One region of the Pseudolabrys taiwanensis genome, then DNA from elsewhere that is predicted to be linked to it. Evidence: predicted binding sites of a transcription regulator. Region 1 holds the regulator's gene; each other region holds the start of a gene.

Evidence for each region. Region 1 encodes LexA, which represses DNA repair genes until DNA is damaged. Its sites were predicted from a motif close to TGTTCNNNNTGTGTTCNG; they were not measured.
Region 2: a site for LexA is predicted at 2,493-2,510, ahead of DW352_RS23615 (ribonuclease T2 family protein). Genes of this name have one in related genera too.
Region 3: a site for LexA is predicted at 2,019-2,036, ahead of recA (recombinase RecA). Genes of this name have one in related genera too.
Region 4: a site for LexA is predicted at 1,244-1,261, ahead of DW352_RS24375 (PA0069 family radical SAM protein). Genes of this name have one in related genera too.

Annotation. Positions count from the first base shown of each region.
Region 1 is NZ_CP031417.1:962,232-966,135, reverse strand. It holds gene moaC (cyclic pyranopterin monophosphate synthase MoaC) at 1-317, shown strand, start outside; gene DW352_RS04580 (molybdopterin molybdotransferase MoeA) at 500-1,708, shown strand; gene lexA (transcriptional repressor LexA) at 1,847-2,554, shown strand; gene DW352_RS04570 (SphA family protein) at 2,746-3,732, shown strand; gene DW352_RS04565 (ComEC/Rec2 family competence protein) at 3,769-3,904, opposite strand, start outside.
Region 2 is NZ_CP031417.1:4,966,603-4,970,506, forward strand. It holds gene DW352_RS23595 (hypothetical protein) at 1-205, opposite strand, end outside; gene DW352_RS23600 (16S rRNA (uracil(1498)-N(3))-methyltransferase) at 397-1,143, shown strand; gene DW352_RS23605 (hypothetical protein) at 1,328-1,783, shown strand; gene DW352_RS26980 (hypothetical protein) at 1,816-1,989, opposite strand; gene DW352_RS23610 (hypothetical protein) at 2,129-2,344, opposite strand; gene DW352_RS23615 (ribonuclease T2 family protein) at 2,598-3,314, shown strand; gene DW352_RS23620 (23S rRNA (adenine(2030)-N(6))-methyltransferase RlmJ) at 3,450-3,904, shown strand, end outside.
Region 3 is NZ_CP031417.1:259,684-263,587, reverse strand. It holds gene DW352_RS01245 (ABC transporter substrate-binding protein) at 1-25, opposite strand, end outside; gene DW352_RS01240 (hypothetical protein) at 387-596, opposite strand; gene recA (recombinase RecA) at 831-1,916, opposite strand; gene DW352_RS26595 (hypothetical protein) at 2,682-2,837, shown strand; gene DW352_RS01225 (hypothetical protein) at 3,200-3,904, opposite strand, start outside.
Region 4 is NZ_CP031417.1:5,114,907-5,118,810, forward strand. It holds gene DW352_RS24365 (bifunctional helix-turn-helix transcriptional regulator/GNAT family N-acetyltransferase) at 1-220, opposite strand, end outside; gene DW352_RS27000 (hypothetical protein) at 228-449, opposite strand; gene DW352_RS24370 (glycosyltransferase family protein) at 565-1,140, opposite strand; gene DW352_RS24375 (PA0069 family radical SAM protein) at 1,284-2,474, shown strand; gene DW352_RS24380 (VOC family protein) at 2,471-2,911, shown strand; gene DW352_RS24385 (tripartite tricarboxylate transporter substrate-binding protein) at 3,063-3,904, opposite strand, start outside.

The DNA of each region.
Region 1 (3,904 bases):
TGGGGGCCGCCCGCCTCGCCGGCATCATGGCCGCCAAGCGCACGCACAGCCTGATCCCGCTCTGCCACCCGCTGCCGATCACCAAGGTGACGATCGAGATCAATCCGGAGCACGCGCTGCCCGGCTTCGAGGTGCAGGCGACGGTGAAGGTCACGGGCCAGACCGGTGTCGAGATGGAGGCGCTGACCGCCGTCTCGGTCGCGCTGCTGACGATCTACGACATGGTCAAGGCGGTCGAACGCGGCATGCGCATCGAAGGCATCCGCGTCCTGGAAAAGAGCGGCGGCCGCTCCGGCCATTACCGCGCGGAGAAATAGCGCATGGCGGACCCCAAACTCCGCTCATTCCCGCGAGCGGACATCGGGCTTACCCGATATCTGGCACTTAAAGTGTGCAAGTCGGCTACAGCCGACTTGCAGCGGGAATCCCGCGCGAGATTCTTGAAGCTTTCCATTCATGACTTTGGGGCCCCGCTTTCGCGGGGACGAGCGGAGCTCGCATGGCGCTGATGCCGGTTGCTGAAGCGCTGCGCCAGGTCCTTGCCGAAGCCGCGCCGCTCCCCGCCGAAACGGTCGCACTCCCCGCGGCGCTCGCGCGCGTGCTGGCCGCAGACATCGCCGCGACGCGCACGCAGCCACCCGCTGACGTTTCCGCGATGGACGGCTACGCCGTCCGCGGCGCCGACGTGGCCGAAGCGCCGGCCACGCTGACCGTCGTCGGCGAAGTCGCGGCCGGCCACCCGTTCGAAGGCGAGGTGGCACCCGGTCAGGCGGCGCGCATCTTCACCGGCGGCGTCATGCCCCGCGGCGCCGACACGGTCGTCATCCAGGAGCTCGCCCAGCGCGATGGCGACAAGGTGACCTTCGGCAAGCCGACGGCGAAGGGCCGCAACGTGCGCGCCAAAGGCATCGACTTCTCCGAGGGCGAAGCGCTGCTTCACAAAGGACGTCGGCTGAGCGACCGCGACCTGATGCTGGCGGCCGCGATGAACTATCCGAGCGTGCCGGTCCATCGCCGACCGAAGATCGCCATCATCGGCACCGGCGACGAATTGGTCATGCCGGGTAGCAAACCGGGCGCCGGCGAGATCGTCTATTCCAATGGCTACGCGCTGACCGCTCTCGCGCAGGCCGAAGGCGCGGAGTCGCGCGACTTCGGCATCGTGCGCGATCGTCTGGAAGACATCGTCGCCGCGCTGCGCGAGGCACGCGCCTGGGGCGCCGACGTGCTCGTTACCACCGGCGGCGCGTCGGTTGGCGAGCACGATCTGGTGCAGCGTGCGCTGAAAGCCGAAGGTCTCGACCTCTCGTTCTGGCGGGTCGCGCTGCGCCCCGGCAAGCCGATGATGCACGGACGGCTCGGTGGCCTGCAGGTGCTCGGCCTGCCCGGCAATCCGGTCTCGTCCTACGTCTGCGCCTTCCTGTTTCTGGTGCCGCTGATCCGCCGACTCACCGGCCGCACCGTGATCGACCATGTGCCCGATCGAGCCCTGTTGGGCCGCGATCTGCCGGAGAACGACGAGCGCGCCGATTATATGCGCGCGCTGCTGACGCCGGGGCCTGATGGGCCCATCGCCACCCCGGTACCGTCGCAGGACAGTTCCCTGATGGCACCGTTGGCCGCGGCGGATTGCCTTGTGATTCGGGAACCTTACGCGCCTTTTGCGCAAGCCGGTTCACCCTGCGTCATCCTTAAGCTAGGCCTATAGCGGTCGTTTGCATTGTTCACCCGAAATTAAATCCTTGCGGAACACATATCGAACAGATAGTGTCCGTTCATGATTTGTTTCGAGCCGGCTGCCCATTCGCCGTAAGGGCTGGGCCTGGCCGGGCGACGGGAGAAACAGATGCTGACCCGCAAGCAGTTCGAGCTTTTGCGCTTCATCCACGAGCGGCTGACCGAGGCCGGCGTTCCGCCCTCTTTCGACGAGATGAAGGACGCGCTCGACCTGCGCTCCAAATCCGGGATCCACCGGCTGATCACCGCCCTCGAGGAGCGCGGCTTCATCCGCCGACTGCCCAACCGGGCGCGCGCCATTGAGGTCATCAAGCTTCCCGACTCGGTCGGGCACGGCGTGGGCAACGGCCGCGCCCGCAAATTTACGCCGAGCGTCATCGAGGGCGACCTCGGCCGCGTCCGTCAGGTGGCAGCGGAGGACGATACCAGCGGCCGGCCGATCGCCGTACCGGTGATGGGCCGTATCGCCGCCGGTACGCCGATCGAGGCGATCCAGACCAAGAGCCATGTCATCAACATGCCGCCGGACCTGTTGTCGACCGGGGAGCATTTCGCGCTCGAAGTGCGCGGCGACTCGATGATCGAGGCCGGCATCCTCGATGGCGACATCGCCCTCATCCGCCGCTCGGAAGTCGCCGACACCGGCGACATCGTGGTCGCACTGATCGACGACGAGGAGGCGACGCTCAAGCGCTTCCGCCGCCGCGGTGCCTCCATCGCGCTCGAGCCGGCCAACGCGGCCTACGAGGTGCGCATCCTGCCGCCCAACCGCGTGCGCATTCAGGGCAAGCTGGTCGGGCTTTTCCGGCGCTACTGAAGATAACTCCCCTCTCCGATCTGCCCTCGTCACCCTGAGGTGCCGGCCGCCAACCGGTCCCTAAGCGCGACGGCCGATGCGCTGTGTGCGGTATGTCTCGATTCCCGTGGAGCGCCCCGGCACGGGCGAAACTGCGCCTAGGCAAGTTGGTAAGCAAACTCTACGGTGCCCGGTATTATTGAACGGGGACTGTGGACGTCGTGAAAGCGGCATTGCGCGTCGTGCTCGGAGTGTGCTGCCTCGCGCTTGGTGCCGCGCCGTCGCTCGCCGCCGAAGGCAGTACGGTCGCCGGGCCTATCGGCGGCACCGACATCCGTTCGGCCTTTCTGCCGACGCCGGGCCTCTACGGCGCCGCCATCCTGGGCGGTGCCTCGGCCTACCAGCTCAGAGATGGCACGGGCCAGACCCGTCCCGGCCTGGATGCCGTCGGCATCGACTCCAAAAGCGCCGCCGGCGTCCTGTTGTATGTGCCGAATTTCAAGCTATTCGACGGCTCGGTCGGATTGCTGGGCGTCGCCGGCGTCGGCGAGGTGTGCGGACAGATCACGTCGGCCAATGCAGAGCGTTGCAAGTCGGGCTTCGGCGACATCTACATCGAAGGGTCCTGGTCGCGCTTTTTCGGCTTCACGCGGCCATCGCACGAGAAAGGCGCCGCGCCCATCCGCGAAGGCCTCGCCGTTCGCGCTGGCCTCGGCGCGGTGCTCCCGACCGGCCTCTACGACGCCCGCATTCAGGCCAGCAACGGCGTTACCGTCGGCAGCAACACCGTCATCGTCGCCCCCTCGCTCGCCTTCACTTATACGACGCCGCCGCTGCTTGCGGACGGCACGGAGTTCAGCAGCAAGATCTACCTGAACTCTTATGGCCGGAATTCCGATACCGATTACGTCAGCGGCAAGAACATCAATATCGACTTCGCCGTCTCGGAGCACATCGGACGCTGGCAGGTGGGTGTCGCCGGTTATTATTTGCGCCAAATCACCGACGATACGCGCGGCGACGTCGCCGTGGCGCCCGATGGCCGCCGTGCGGAAGTTCTGAGCCTCGGCGGCGTCCTCAACTACGACATTCCCGATCTCGGTGCGGCCATCAAGTTCAAGGCGCGCACGTCGGTGTTCGCCTACAACACGGCGATGACGACGGCGTTTTATCTGACCCTCGCCAAGAAGCTCTACTAGCGGCAGTGCCGTCATCACCCGCGCATGCGGGTAATCTCAATCGCTCGCCTCCAGATCTTCCATGCGCGGCGTCGCGTCCTGCGGTGTCGGACGGCTGGTTGTGCTTTGAGATAGCGCAACGGTTTGCGGTGCCGGCGCCCACGGCCGCCCGTAGCCGGCCGGACGCGCGGCG
Region 2 (3,904 bases), 1.6 Mb from region 1:
CGCAGGCCTCTTTCGGATCGGCCTTGCGCTGGCTCGCTTCGCGGATCGCCAGCGCCCGCTTCTCGGTGGCATCGCGCAGCTTGCCGAATTCCTCGAAACACGGCGGCGCCTGTCCGCCACCCGCCGGCGGCATCTGGGCCGCGGCCGATCCGGCCATAACGGGAACCAGGCACGCGGCAATGCACATGGCCCGGCGCAACATCATGATGAATCCTTTCGAGTGTCCCCTCACGGCATGATACATGCCGAACGCTTCGTTTGGCGCTTATAACAACCTGTCGAATGCGTCGGGAAGGCGGCAGTTGCCAAAAATCAGTAATTCGAGCCGTCCCGCTGCGTAAGCCGATACTCCGTCAGACCGATATAAAATCCTAAGACCGAGCGCCAGTCCAACCGATGCCCCGTTACGATTTCCGCACACCCCGGGTCCACGTCGAAGCGCCGCTTACCGCCGGGCAGGCGGTCGCCTTCGACCGCGAGCAGGTGAACTACCTCGCCAATGTGCTGCGGCTGAAAGACGGCGACGCGGTGCTGCTGTTCAATGGGCGTGACGGCGAATGGGGCGCGCGGCTGACGTTCGCCGGCAAGCGCGCGCTCGCGGCCACGCCCGAAGAGCAACTGCGCGGCCAACCGCGCCCGGGCGACCTGCATTTCCTGTTCGCGCCGCTCAAGCACGCCCGTCTCGACTACATGGTGCAGAAGGCCGTGGAGATGGGCGCATCGCGCATCCAGCCGGTGCTGACTCAGCACACGCAAGTCACCCGCATCAATCGCGAGCGCATGCAGGCCAATGCCATCGAGGCGGCCGAGCAATGCGGCGTGCTGGCGGTGCCGGAGATCGGCGAGCCTCTGAGCTTCGAGCGCGCGGCGGCCGCCGATGATCGTCTGCTGGTGTTCTGCGATGAGGATGCCGAGGTGAAGGATCCGGTGGCCGCGCTCGAAGCGGTGCGCAGGCCGGTCCCGATCGCGGTGCTGATCGGGCCCGAAGGCGGCTTCTCCGAGGCGGAGCGCGCGACGCTGCTCAAGCGTCCGAACACCGTGCGCCTGTCGCTCGGCCCGCGCATTCTGCGGGCCGACACCGCCGCGGTGGCCGCGCTCGCCGTGGTGCAGGCGGTACTGGGAGATTGGCGCGACGCGCCGTGACGATGGCCGAACACGGCGACGGGGTTGCCGGCCGGTCGCCACGCCGACGCCTTTCGGGCGGATCTGCCGGTGAAATCGTGCGCCTGAACGGACGAGTTCGAACAGGTGCAAATCTGTGAATCCAGTAGCGCCGCGCCGCAACAACCTGTGCTAATGTGAGCCACTCGTTACGGGAGTACCGGTCATGGCCTCTGCTGCTTCGTTGTTGCGCGCCGCTTTCCTCTCGATGTTGCTGGCCCTTCCGGCGCTGGCACCGGCACAGGCGGCAAACTGGCTCGAGAAGACGTTCTACATGAGCGGTGCGAATTACGACGGCGTGCTGCCGCCGTGCGAAGCCGGGCTCGGCAAGATCGCGTCCCGCTTTGCCGAGAAGGAAGGCCGCTTCTGGAATTCGAGCCTGCAGATTCTCGATTTCGAGCGCGTGCGTGAGGTCGCCTACAGCCCGTGGGCGCTCGGTACGATTCCGCGGCGTTATTGCCAGGCGACGGCGCTGGTGAGCGACGGACGCAAGCACGGCGTCTACTACTCGATCGGCGAAGACACCGGTCCGATCGGCGCCACATGGGGCGTGGAATGGTGCGTGGTCGGGCTCGACCGCAACTGGGCTTACAATCCAGCGTGCAAGATGGCGCGCCCCTGAGGCGCGACTAACGTTCCAGACAGATTGACACGTCAGGCGGCGCGGCGTCCCGCTAGCCAGTCGGCATTCTGCGCAAGATCGAGCAAGGCCTCACGCATCTTCAAAAGGCGCTCGCGTTCGCTTGCACTGCAGCTGGCGCGCTCCGCGCGTGCGGAACATTGCATGGCCAGACGTCTGAGTTCGGCGGCATTGGACAGGTCAGGCATCGCCTTTCTCCATATTCCTTCGTGCGTCATATCTGGTGATAGTGTCGCGCGATGGGAGACGGCATGCGAGAGTGACGTAGTCTAAGAGCGACTCACTAATTTAGCGGCTTAGGGGGCGACTTGGCCGCGCGCAAGACGATCAAGAATCCAAGACGCCGAAATCCGCCGACCTGCGACCGTCCGAATTCACAAGGCCGGCGCTGGCGAGCCCTAAGCGGAAGAGTTCGCGAACGGCGGCGGCGCGACTTGGCATCCGGTTGCGGAAGCGGAAATCGTCGACCGCCGCCAGCTCTTCAGGCGACAGCATGATCTGCAATCGCTCACCGCGAGCAAGCGGTCCTCGGCCACGATGCATCGGCATTTCCTGCCCCGGGTTCCTAGTCTGGCGGTCGGACGTGAAATGCGTCACTTACTCATTCGGTTCCCATCCCGCTCTGATATCGCGCTCACGGTTCGGAGAGCCGGTGACCGCAAAGAGGAGCCGCCACAATTAGTGTCTATTTTGTTCTTGTAATGTTCATGTTAACAGGGTAGCCTTGATAGGAACCATTGCGTTAAATCAATTGCCGGTTTGTTCTTGTCCGGCGGGTCAGTGGGGGAGGCGTTCGATGCTCCGTCGCCGCATTCGTTTGGCGGTTCAAAGCACGGCAATCGCTGTCAGCTTCGTTTTTCTCTTTGCCGTCGTCGCCTTCGCCCAGACCGATCGCCGCCAGAACGCGCCGGGGCAGTTCGATTTCTATGTGCTGTCTCTGTCGTGGTCACCGTCCTATTGCGAAGCCGCGCGCGAACGCTCGCCGGATCGCGCACCGGATCAACAATGCGCCGGGCGTCCGTATTCCTTCGTGGTGCACGGTCTGTGGCCGCAATACGAAAAGGGCTTTCCTTCGTATTGTCAGGTGCCGGCGCCGCGGCTCAATCGCAATATCGTCGGCAGCGCGCTTGAAATGATGCCGAGCCCGCGGCTCGTTTTTCACGAGTGGGATCGTCACGGCACCTGTTCGGGACTTTCGCCGAACGCGTATTTCGAAGCGATGCGCAAGGCGCGCGCGGTCGTGAAGATTCCCGAAGATTATCTCGCCCTGGCAAAGCCGATCACCGTCAATCCCGGCCAGGTCGTCGATGCTTTTCTCGAGGCCAACCCCGGGCTGACGCGCTCCAATATCGCGGTCGGTTGCGATCGTAAGCGGCTCACCGAGGTCCGCGTCTGCCTGACGCGCGAGTTCGGTTTTCGCGACTGCGGCGAGATCACGCGCCGCGCCTGTCGTCTGAACAAAGTGACGATGCCGGCGGTGCGCGGCGGTGCCGCCAATGCCGCCGAGCCCTAAAGCGCGCGATCGGATCCCTGGTTTCCGGCATCGGTAAACGGTGGCGTCGCCCCCGTTCGTCATTGGCGTGCGCGTTGTGGCATAAGCATTGCGCCGCTTCGCGCGGTTCAAGCTCTGTCTGACGCGGGTATTTGTGTGAACTATCGTCACGCCTTTCATGCCGGCAGCTTCGCCGATGTCTTCAAGCACGTGGTGCTCTGCCGTATTCTTCATCATCTGCGCGAGAAGCCGGCCGCCTTCCGCGTCCTCGATACGCATGCGGGCGCCGGCCTCTACGATCTGACCGGCACGGAAGCGAGCCGTGGCGGCGAATGGCACGACGGCATCGAACCGCTGATGGCGGCGACCTTGCAGGAGAAGTTGGCCGAGCTGCTCGCGCCTTATCTCGATGTGATCCGTGCGCTCAACGACAGCGACCGCCTCACCGCGTATCCCGGCTCGCCGGCGCTCGTGCGCGCCTGGCTGCGGCCGCAGGACCGGCTCATTGCCTGCGAACTCGAGCCCAACGCCGCCCGATCTCTCGCCTATCACCTGCAGCGCGATCACCGCGTGAAGTGTTTGGAGATCGACGGATGGACCGCGTTGTCGGC
Region 3 (3,904 bases), 700 kb from region 1:
ATGCGAAGGGGATGGCGCGTGACACGATGATTCGAAGCTCCCGAAAGGAGGCCGGCCGCGCTTCGTCTGGCGCGTTTGATCCGGCCGCAGAAAGAAAGCTATCGGGCTAGCAAGTCCCGTGCCTTCGCTGCGGGTGCTTGCACCCGCGTCGGGGCTTCTGCGTTCTGCTCGTGCGGATGCTGCTCTCGCGGTTGTTGCTCTTGCGGTTGTTGCCGCTGCCGCCGCGAAACGCCATCGCGCCGCATGTCGGCCGCACCCCGACGCGCCTTCGCCCCCGTCCTCGGTGGCGGCCGCTTTACGCAGCCGGGTGCCGACGGGGGCGAGACGCGCAACGCATCATGTCACGCGAGACAGGACATGATGCGGAACCTTCAAGAACGGACGGCTCACCGCCCGGCCTTGACCTTCTTCTTCGTCGCAGCCTTTGCGGGGGCCGCGGCCTTGGATGGGGCCTTGGCCGCTGGCGCGACCTTGGCCTTCCGCTCGACCTTAGCGGCCTTGCGCGCGGGCTCGGCTTGCTCGGCAGCCGCTTTTGCCTTGGCGCGTGGCCGTTTCGGGCTCGGATCGTTGGCGACGTCCGCCGGTGCGGCGGCCATCGCGACGTCCACTTCCGGCGGCGCCGGAACCTCATCGACAGGCTGAGACGCTTGAAGCGTGATCGGCGCCTGCGACGACGACGGACTTTCGGACTCCGGGCCAAGCGGTTGCGGGACCGCTTCGACCGGCGCGGGCGGCGTCAGAGCGGAGACCGCGGTCTCCTTTGCACCGTCCGGACCGGCTCTGCGCGAGGACGTCGGATCGACGACATCGCGCGGGGTGCCCTGTCCCTTTCAATCCTTGGGATCGGCCTCGTCGTCGTCTTCTTCCTTCTCGCCGGTCACGATCACCTCGGCGAGCACGCCGGAGTTCTGGCGCACCGCCGCTTCGATCTTGGCGGCCATGTCCGGATTTTCCTTCAGGAAGGACTTGGCGTTCTCGCGGCCCTGGCCGATGCGCTGGCTGTCATAGGAGAACCAGGCGCCCGACTTCTCGACCACGCCGGCCTTGACGCCGAGATCAATCAGCTCGCCGATCTTGGACACGCCCTCGCCGTACATGATGTCGAACTCGACCTGTTTGAACGGCGGCGCCAGCTTGTTCTTGACCACCTTGACGCGGGTCTGGTTGCCGATCACCTCGTCGCGCTCCTTGATCGCGCCGATGCGGCGGATGTCGAGGCGGACCGAGGCGTAGAACTTGAGCGCGTTGCCGCCCGACGTCGTCTCGGGCGAACCGTACATCACGCCGATCTTCATGCGGATCTGGTTGATGAAGATCACCATGGTCTTCGACTTGTTGATCGACGCGGTGAGCTTGCGCAAAGCCTGGCTCATCAGGCGCGCCTGCGAACCCGGCTGCACGTCGCCCATCTCGCCCTCGAGCTCGGCCCGCGGCACCAGCGCGGCGACCGAGTCGACCACCAGCACGTCGATCGCGCCGGAGCGCACCAACGTGTCGGCGATTTCGAGCGCCTGCTCGCCGGCGTCCGGCTGCGAGATCAGAAGATCGTCGGTGCTCACGCCGAGCTTGCGCGCATAGACCACGTCGAGCGCGTGCTCGGCGTCGACGAAGGCGCAGATGCCGCCCTTCTTCTGGGCTTCGGCGACGGTGTGCAGCGCCAGGGTCGTCTTGCCCGACGACTCCGGCCCGTAGATCTCGACGATGCGGCCGCGCGGCAGGCCGCCGATACCGAGCGCGATGTCGAGGCCGAGCGAGCCCGAGGAGATGGCCTCGATGTCCATCGCCTTGTCGTTCTTGCCGAGCTTCATCACCGAGCCCTTGCCGAACTGGCGCTCGATCTGGCTCAGCGCGGCCGCGAGGGCTTTCGACTTATCCATGGACGATCCTTCGACGAGACGCAGGGCAGGCTGACTCATTGTCGCGCTCCTTATGGCCTAAGATTCGGACCTCCGACAACGCGGGTCGCCGCCGCCGTCGTGGATCAATTGATGTAAAGGCAATGTACCCTATTTGTTCCTCGTTCGCAATATGTTCTTTTCGGGCGGTGGGTACTGGCCTGTTTCGATCCCCAGTGGCCTAGTTTGAATTGAGGAGTGGCCTGTTTTGAATTTCACGCGCGGGGAGCTTCTGAGTGAGGCGATCTGCTTCGCCTTGGGCAAATGCAAAATCCACGGGCGTAAGGGTGTCCTGACCGATTCGGACCGGCAGGAGGTCGCCAAGACGGTCATTGAATATCTGCGGAAACACGGCGATCGATGGGACCTGGATGCTCAGGTCGAGGTGCCTATTAGGCCGACTTGGGACTGGTCGCCGCACGGGAAATAACTCTCGACACCTCCGCCCCACAAGCGCACTGTTCACCATCATCGGCTGATGGCTTTGCCGTAGGCGCCGGTGGCTGAGAGACCAATTGTGCTCCCGCCTTCAACGGGAAACGCGCATGGCCCAGCCGGACAACCAAATTCTCTTGACGGAGATTGCGGAAATACAGCGCCGCATTGCCGAGGCAGCGCGTTCATTAAACGACACTGTGGCCGCCTCTTACGAGTCAATCATAAAATCGAAAGAGCTAATCGCCCGCGCCGACAGACTATTGCGAAGAAAGTGGCCGCCCTAGTTGGCGGCCTCTTTATTAAGCGCGGCCTCGGTTGCAGAATGACGCCTCCACAACGGAGGGCAACATGTCAGCTTGGGAAGATTTCTCGGACAGAGAAAAACTCAATTGGTTGCGAGCACGTCTCACCAAGGTCGAGAACCAAGTAGACGCACTACAGCACCTCATTCACGAGATCGGTGAAGCTGTGAAAGCACTCGAAAAGCGGCAACCTGAAAAGTAGCCGCAGCATGCCATTTGTTTCAGTTATGCGTTTCACGGGAAACGTATGCGGACGCTATCCTTCTTTAGCCTCATCAAAGAGGCGGCTAATGCGCGGATTTGCAAAGAATTTTTTTGACATGCGTTTGACGCATAACGAAAAAGTACGCATTGTTTGTCTCACGTGAAACACGCGAGATTCGAGCTTCTTCTGTCGCTTGGCAGAAAAAGAAGGGGGCCGCCCCCCGACCAAGGAAAGACGGCCCCAAACCGCCCCTTTATGGGACGTTCGCCTGCAGAGCGCCGCCTACCGGGCGGCGTTCTTGCTTTCGCTCCGGGCAGAGCCAGAAGCGAATCGGAATCTACACCTCGGAGGTCAGCCGTCTAGTTCGTTTTAGGACCCTCCTGGTAGATGAGTTTGAAACTACCTTCGAGCAGCTGGAGCCAGAGCTTCCGTTCCTCCTCAGGCCATACCTCGCCGGACTTCGGGAGGCGGACCAAAAGTCCCCGGATAATGGGGTCAATATCTACCCCACCGCCACCGCCCCCACCATTACCGCCGCCGTGCGCCAAAGCCTCAGGCTCGGCCTTTGGCTCATCCCGAACAGTATCTCGCGCGGCGAAACCCGGCATAACCAATCGGTTTTTTCCATGCTCGAAAAAGGCGGATTGCTCGGCCGACTTTTCAAACGCTTGCCGCGCCCGATCCTTCACTTTGTCGGACACGCCGAGGCTAACCATTTCTCGCTCTAGAGCGGCAGCGTTAGGGGGCAAAATTCCGCTCCGGTACTTCTCAAAGATAGCTTTGTAGAGGGGCACATTTAGGAACGCGGTCGCCTTCCCCTCACGGGCTCGACTAGGGTCAATGACCATTTGGCCCAAGTCAGTTAGACGGTGCCGCCCATTGCCGTCTGTTTGGATAAGTCCATACATACGGGCACCACTTAGCTGCACGCGAAAGCCGCTGCTTTTAGTGCTCTGCCCGGTCCATGCAGCCAGTTGCGCGTCGTCGCACTCTCCAAGGCCCACGTTCCCGTGGATCGCCTCGGCAAGTTTCATCGCATCATTCAAGCTGACGTAGGGAAAAGC
Region 4 (3,904 bases), 1.4 Mb from region 1:
GTCGCAGCACACGGCTGATATAGCCGGCGTCGAGATCGAGCGCGCGCGCGATGTCGCTGGCGGTGGGACCATCGCCGCGGAAGATTTCGTACAGCACCCGCATCTCGCCAAGCGAGTAGGGGCTGTCGAGATAGCCTTTGCGCAGGACGCCGATCTGGCGCGTGTAAAAGCGATTAAATCGCCGAATGGCGGCGATGCGATCCGGCCCGGGCTCGGACATACGTTCGTTATTCCTTTTGTGGTGTCGGCTTGCCGCGACAAGCGCGAAAAAGGCTGCGCGCGGCCGCTTCGATTGCTTCCTGCCGCAGGCGGTGCGCTTGCTTTCGATAGGCCGCGTAATCGTGGGGTGCGTGCGAAGCGGACGACGCGGATGTCGCGCTAGCCACCGGCCGCGTTTCGGCTAAAGCCGTCGCCCGCAAGCCTCCGTCGATAACCGTTGCGCCGGCCATGGCGGCGTTCCTTCCAGTTGGATGACAAAGTCAACCTTATAATTGACTTTGTCAAGTAACTGTCGGGCGGCTTGTAAGCGGCGGGCAGCGCGCGGCTCGGCGATCTATGCGGAGGTCAGCGCGGCGGCCGGGCGCCGACGGGCAACATGGCGAGACGCCGCCGGCCGAGCTTGCGGAGCAGGGCCGCTTCAGCATCGTTGCCTGCGGGATGCCCGCCGACGCTGTCGTAAAGGCGGCGGGGGATGAGCAGGCCCTGTTCGGGGCGCGCGCCGCCGACCAGCGTGGCGCGCAGAAGCGTCAGCAATTCCGCCCAGGCCGGCCGTAGGGCGTCGGCCGCGCTCGAGGGTCTGAATATGGCCGCGCGCGGGGCTTCGCTTGCGCTGGTGGCGGCCATGAAGTTTTCCGCGGCGGCGACCCAGCCGGGCTCCGGGACGGTGCCGGGCCGCAGAAACAAAAGCCAAGGCGTGCGCGTGCTCGCGGCCGCGGCGCGCAGGCGTCCGCCGACCGGTTCGCGCGAGCTCATGAACCGGCAGCCGGCGATGTCCGCGACCTCGGCCGTCTCGTCGGCGGAGGCGGCATCGGCGATCACGACCTCGGTCAACAGGCCGGCCGTGGCGCCCGGCACCAACGCGGCGAGCGTCGGGACCAAAGGCCGTTCCGATTCGTGTGTGGCGATGATGGCGCTGAGCATGGAACCGCGACTGTGACGTCCAGGTTGCACCACATCATGTGGCGGTTGTCGACCTCGCCACGAAATCAAGTCGGCTTTTGATTAAAACGGAACCGTCGAAAAATGTTCTTGTTATGTTCACATTCAGCCACTAGGTTCTGGCCATGGCTCGACCAAACGCAGCCCAGAAGCGCCCGTCGGTGAAGGAGCTGCCCTCCGCATCGGCGGGCGCGCATGGACCGACAAATCCGTATGACGATGTCAGCGAATTGCTCGGCGTTGTGGTCGAGCATGAGCGCCGGCGCGGTCGTGGGGCGCAGAGCAATGCCGTCGGCCGTTACGAGCCGCTCGCCCGCGTCGCCTTCGACGACGGCTGGCAGTCGCTCGAAGACCTGCCGCCGTTCAAGACCACGGTGCAGGTCGATGCCTCGCGCAAGATCATCACGCGCAACGATTCCCCCGACATCGGTTTCGACCGCTCGATCAATCCCTATCGCGGCTGCGAGCACGGCTGCGTCTACTGCTTCGCACGGCCGACGCATGCTTATCTCGGTCTGTCGCCCGGGCTGGATTTCGAATCCAAGCTGTTCGTGAAGCCGGAGGCCGCCGAGCTGTTGGAGCGCGAGCTGTCGTCGCCGAACTATCAGCCGAAGGTCATCGCCATCGGCACCAACACCGATCCGTATCAGCCGATCGACCGCCGCTACCAGGTGATGCGGCGCATTCTCGAGGTGCTCGACCGCGCCGGTCATCCGGTCGGTATCGTCACCAAGTCGGCGCTGGTGTTGCGCGATCTCGACATTCTCGCGCGCATGGCGGAGCGCAAGCTGGCCAAGGTCGCCTTGTCGGTGACGACGCTCGATGCGGAGTTGGCGCGCAAGATGGAGCCGCGCGCGGCGACGCCGATGCGGCGGCTCGAGGCCTTGCGTCGGTTGTCGCAGGCCGGCGTGCCGACGACGGTGATGGTGGCGCCCATCGTTCCCGCGCTGAACGACATGGAGATCGAGCGTATCCTGGAGGCGGCGGTGACCGCCGGCGTCAAGGAAGCGGGCTACGTGCTGCTGCGGTTGCCGCTCGAGGTGCGCGATCTGTTTCGCGAGTGGCTGATGGCGAATTATCCCGATCGCTATCGGCATGTGATGAAGCTCATCCGCGACATGCGCGGCGGCAAGGATTACGATTCGACCTGGGGTAAGCGCATGAAGGGCAGCGGCCCTTATGCATGGATGATCGGCCGCCGGTTCGAGCTGGCCTGCGAGAAGCTCGGCATCAACAAGACGCGGACGGCCTTGTCGACGCAGGCGTTCCGCGCGCCGAAGGCCGGCAGCGAGCAACTGAACCTGTTCGAGTCATGAACGAACCGAACGCCGTTTTGTCGTTGGTGACGTTGGGCGTCGCCAATCTCGGCCGCAGCATCGCCTTTTACGAGGCGCTCGGCTTTGCGCGCCGCGCGCGCGACGCCGAGGGTGTTGGCTTCTTCCAGGCCGGCGCCTGCGCCTTCGCGGTCTGGTCGGTCGCGGAACTGGCGAAAGATTCGCGGCACACGGCGAGCCACGTGCCGGTCGATTTCCGCGGCGTCGCGCTGGCCTGGAATTGCGCGACGGAAACGCAAGTCGATGCTGCCATTGCGCGGGCGTGGTCGGCCGGCGCGACCATCCCAAAGCCGCCGGAGAAGACGTCCTGGGGCGGCTATGCCGGCTACTTCAAGGATCCCGACGGCCATCTTTGGGAAGTGGCGCATAACCCCGGCTTCCCGCTGACGGAAGACGGGCGGCTCACGTTGCCGGATTGAATGATCTGCTCGTCCCCCCGCCACTCCCGTGCGCAAATCGGCGACAGCCGACTTGCGCTGGGGACCCAGCGCGCAAATGCAAATTTGTCAGGGCGTGCTGGATTCCCGCTTTCGCGGGAATGAGCGGAGCATACGACGACGCGTAGCCGCGCTAATTGATCTTCAGATCGAGCGCCTTGACCATCCGGCCCCACTTCTCGACCTCGGCCTTGAACAGCGCTTCGGCCTGATCCGGCGTGCCGGTCATCGGATCGAAGCCGATGCTCGTCAGCTTTTCCTGCACGGCGGACGATTTGATGGTGTCGTTGATCGCCGTGTTCAGCGCGGCGACGATCTTCGGATCGGTCTTGGCCGGTGCGAACACGCCGATCCAGGACGAGGCTGTGTGGCCCGGAAAGCCGGCTTCCTTGAAGGTCGGCACGTTCGGCACGACGGCGGCACGCTGCTCGTCGGCGATGCCGATGCCTTTGAGTTTGCCGGCGGCGACCTGCGCGGCTGCGCCGCCGCCGAGCGTCGTCGCCCAGACGTCGATCTGATTGCCGAGCGTCGCGTTCATCGCCGGCGCGCCGCCCTGGAACGGCACATGCGTCGCCTGCACCTTGGCGATGACCTTGAAGAAGTACTCGGCCTCGATGTGCGAACCGCTGCCGACGCCGGCCGAGCCGAAGGTGATCGGCTTGTCCTTTGCCGCCTTCACCAGGTCGGCGACGTTGTTGGCGGGGTTGTTCGGATTGGTGACCAGCGATTCGGGGCTCGAGGCGGCGATCGCCACCGTCTTGAGCTCGCTGGCCGAGAATTGTTTGGTGTCGCGCAAGGTCTCGTTGATGGCGATGGCGGTGGTCGTCACCAGCAGCGTGTAGCCGTCGGGTGCGGCATGCGCGACCAATGCGGCGGCGATGTTGCCGCCGGCGCCGCCGCGGTTCTCGACCACGACGTTCTGCTTCAGCCGCTCGGTCAGCCCCTGCGCGATGAAGCGCCCGACGGTATCGGCCA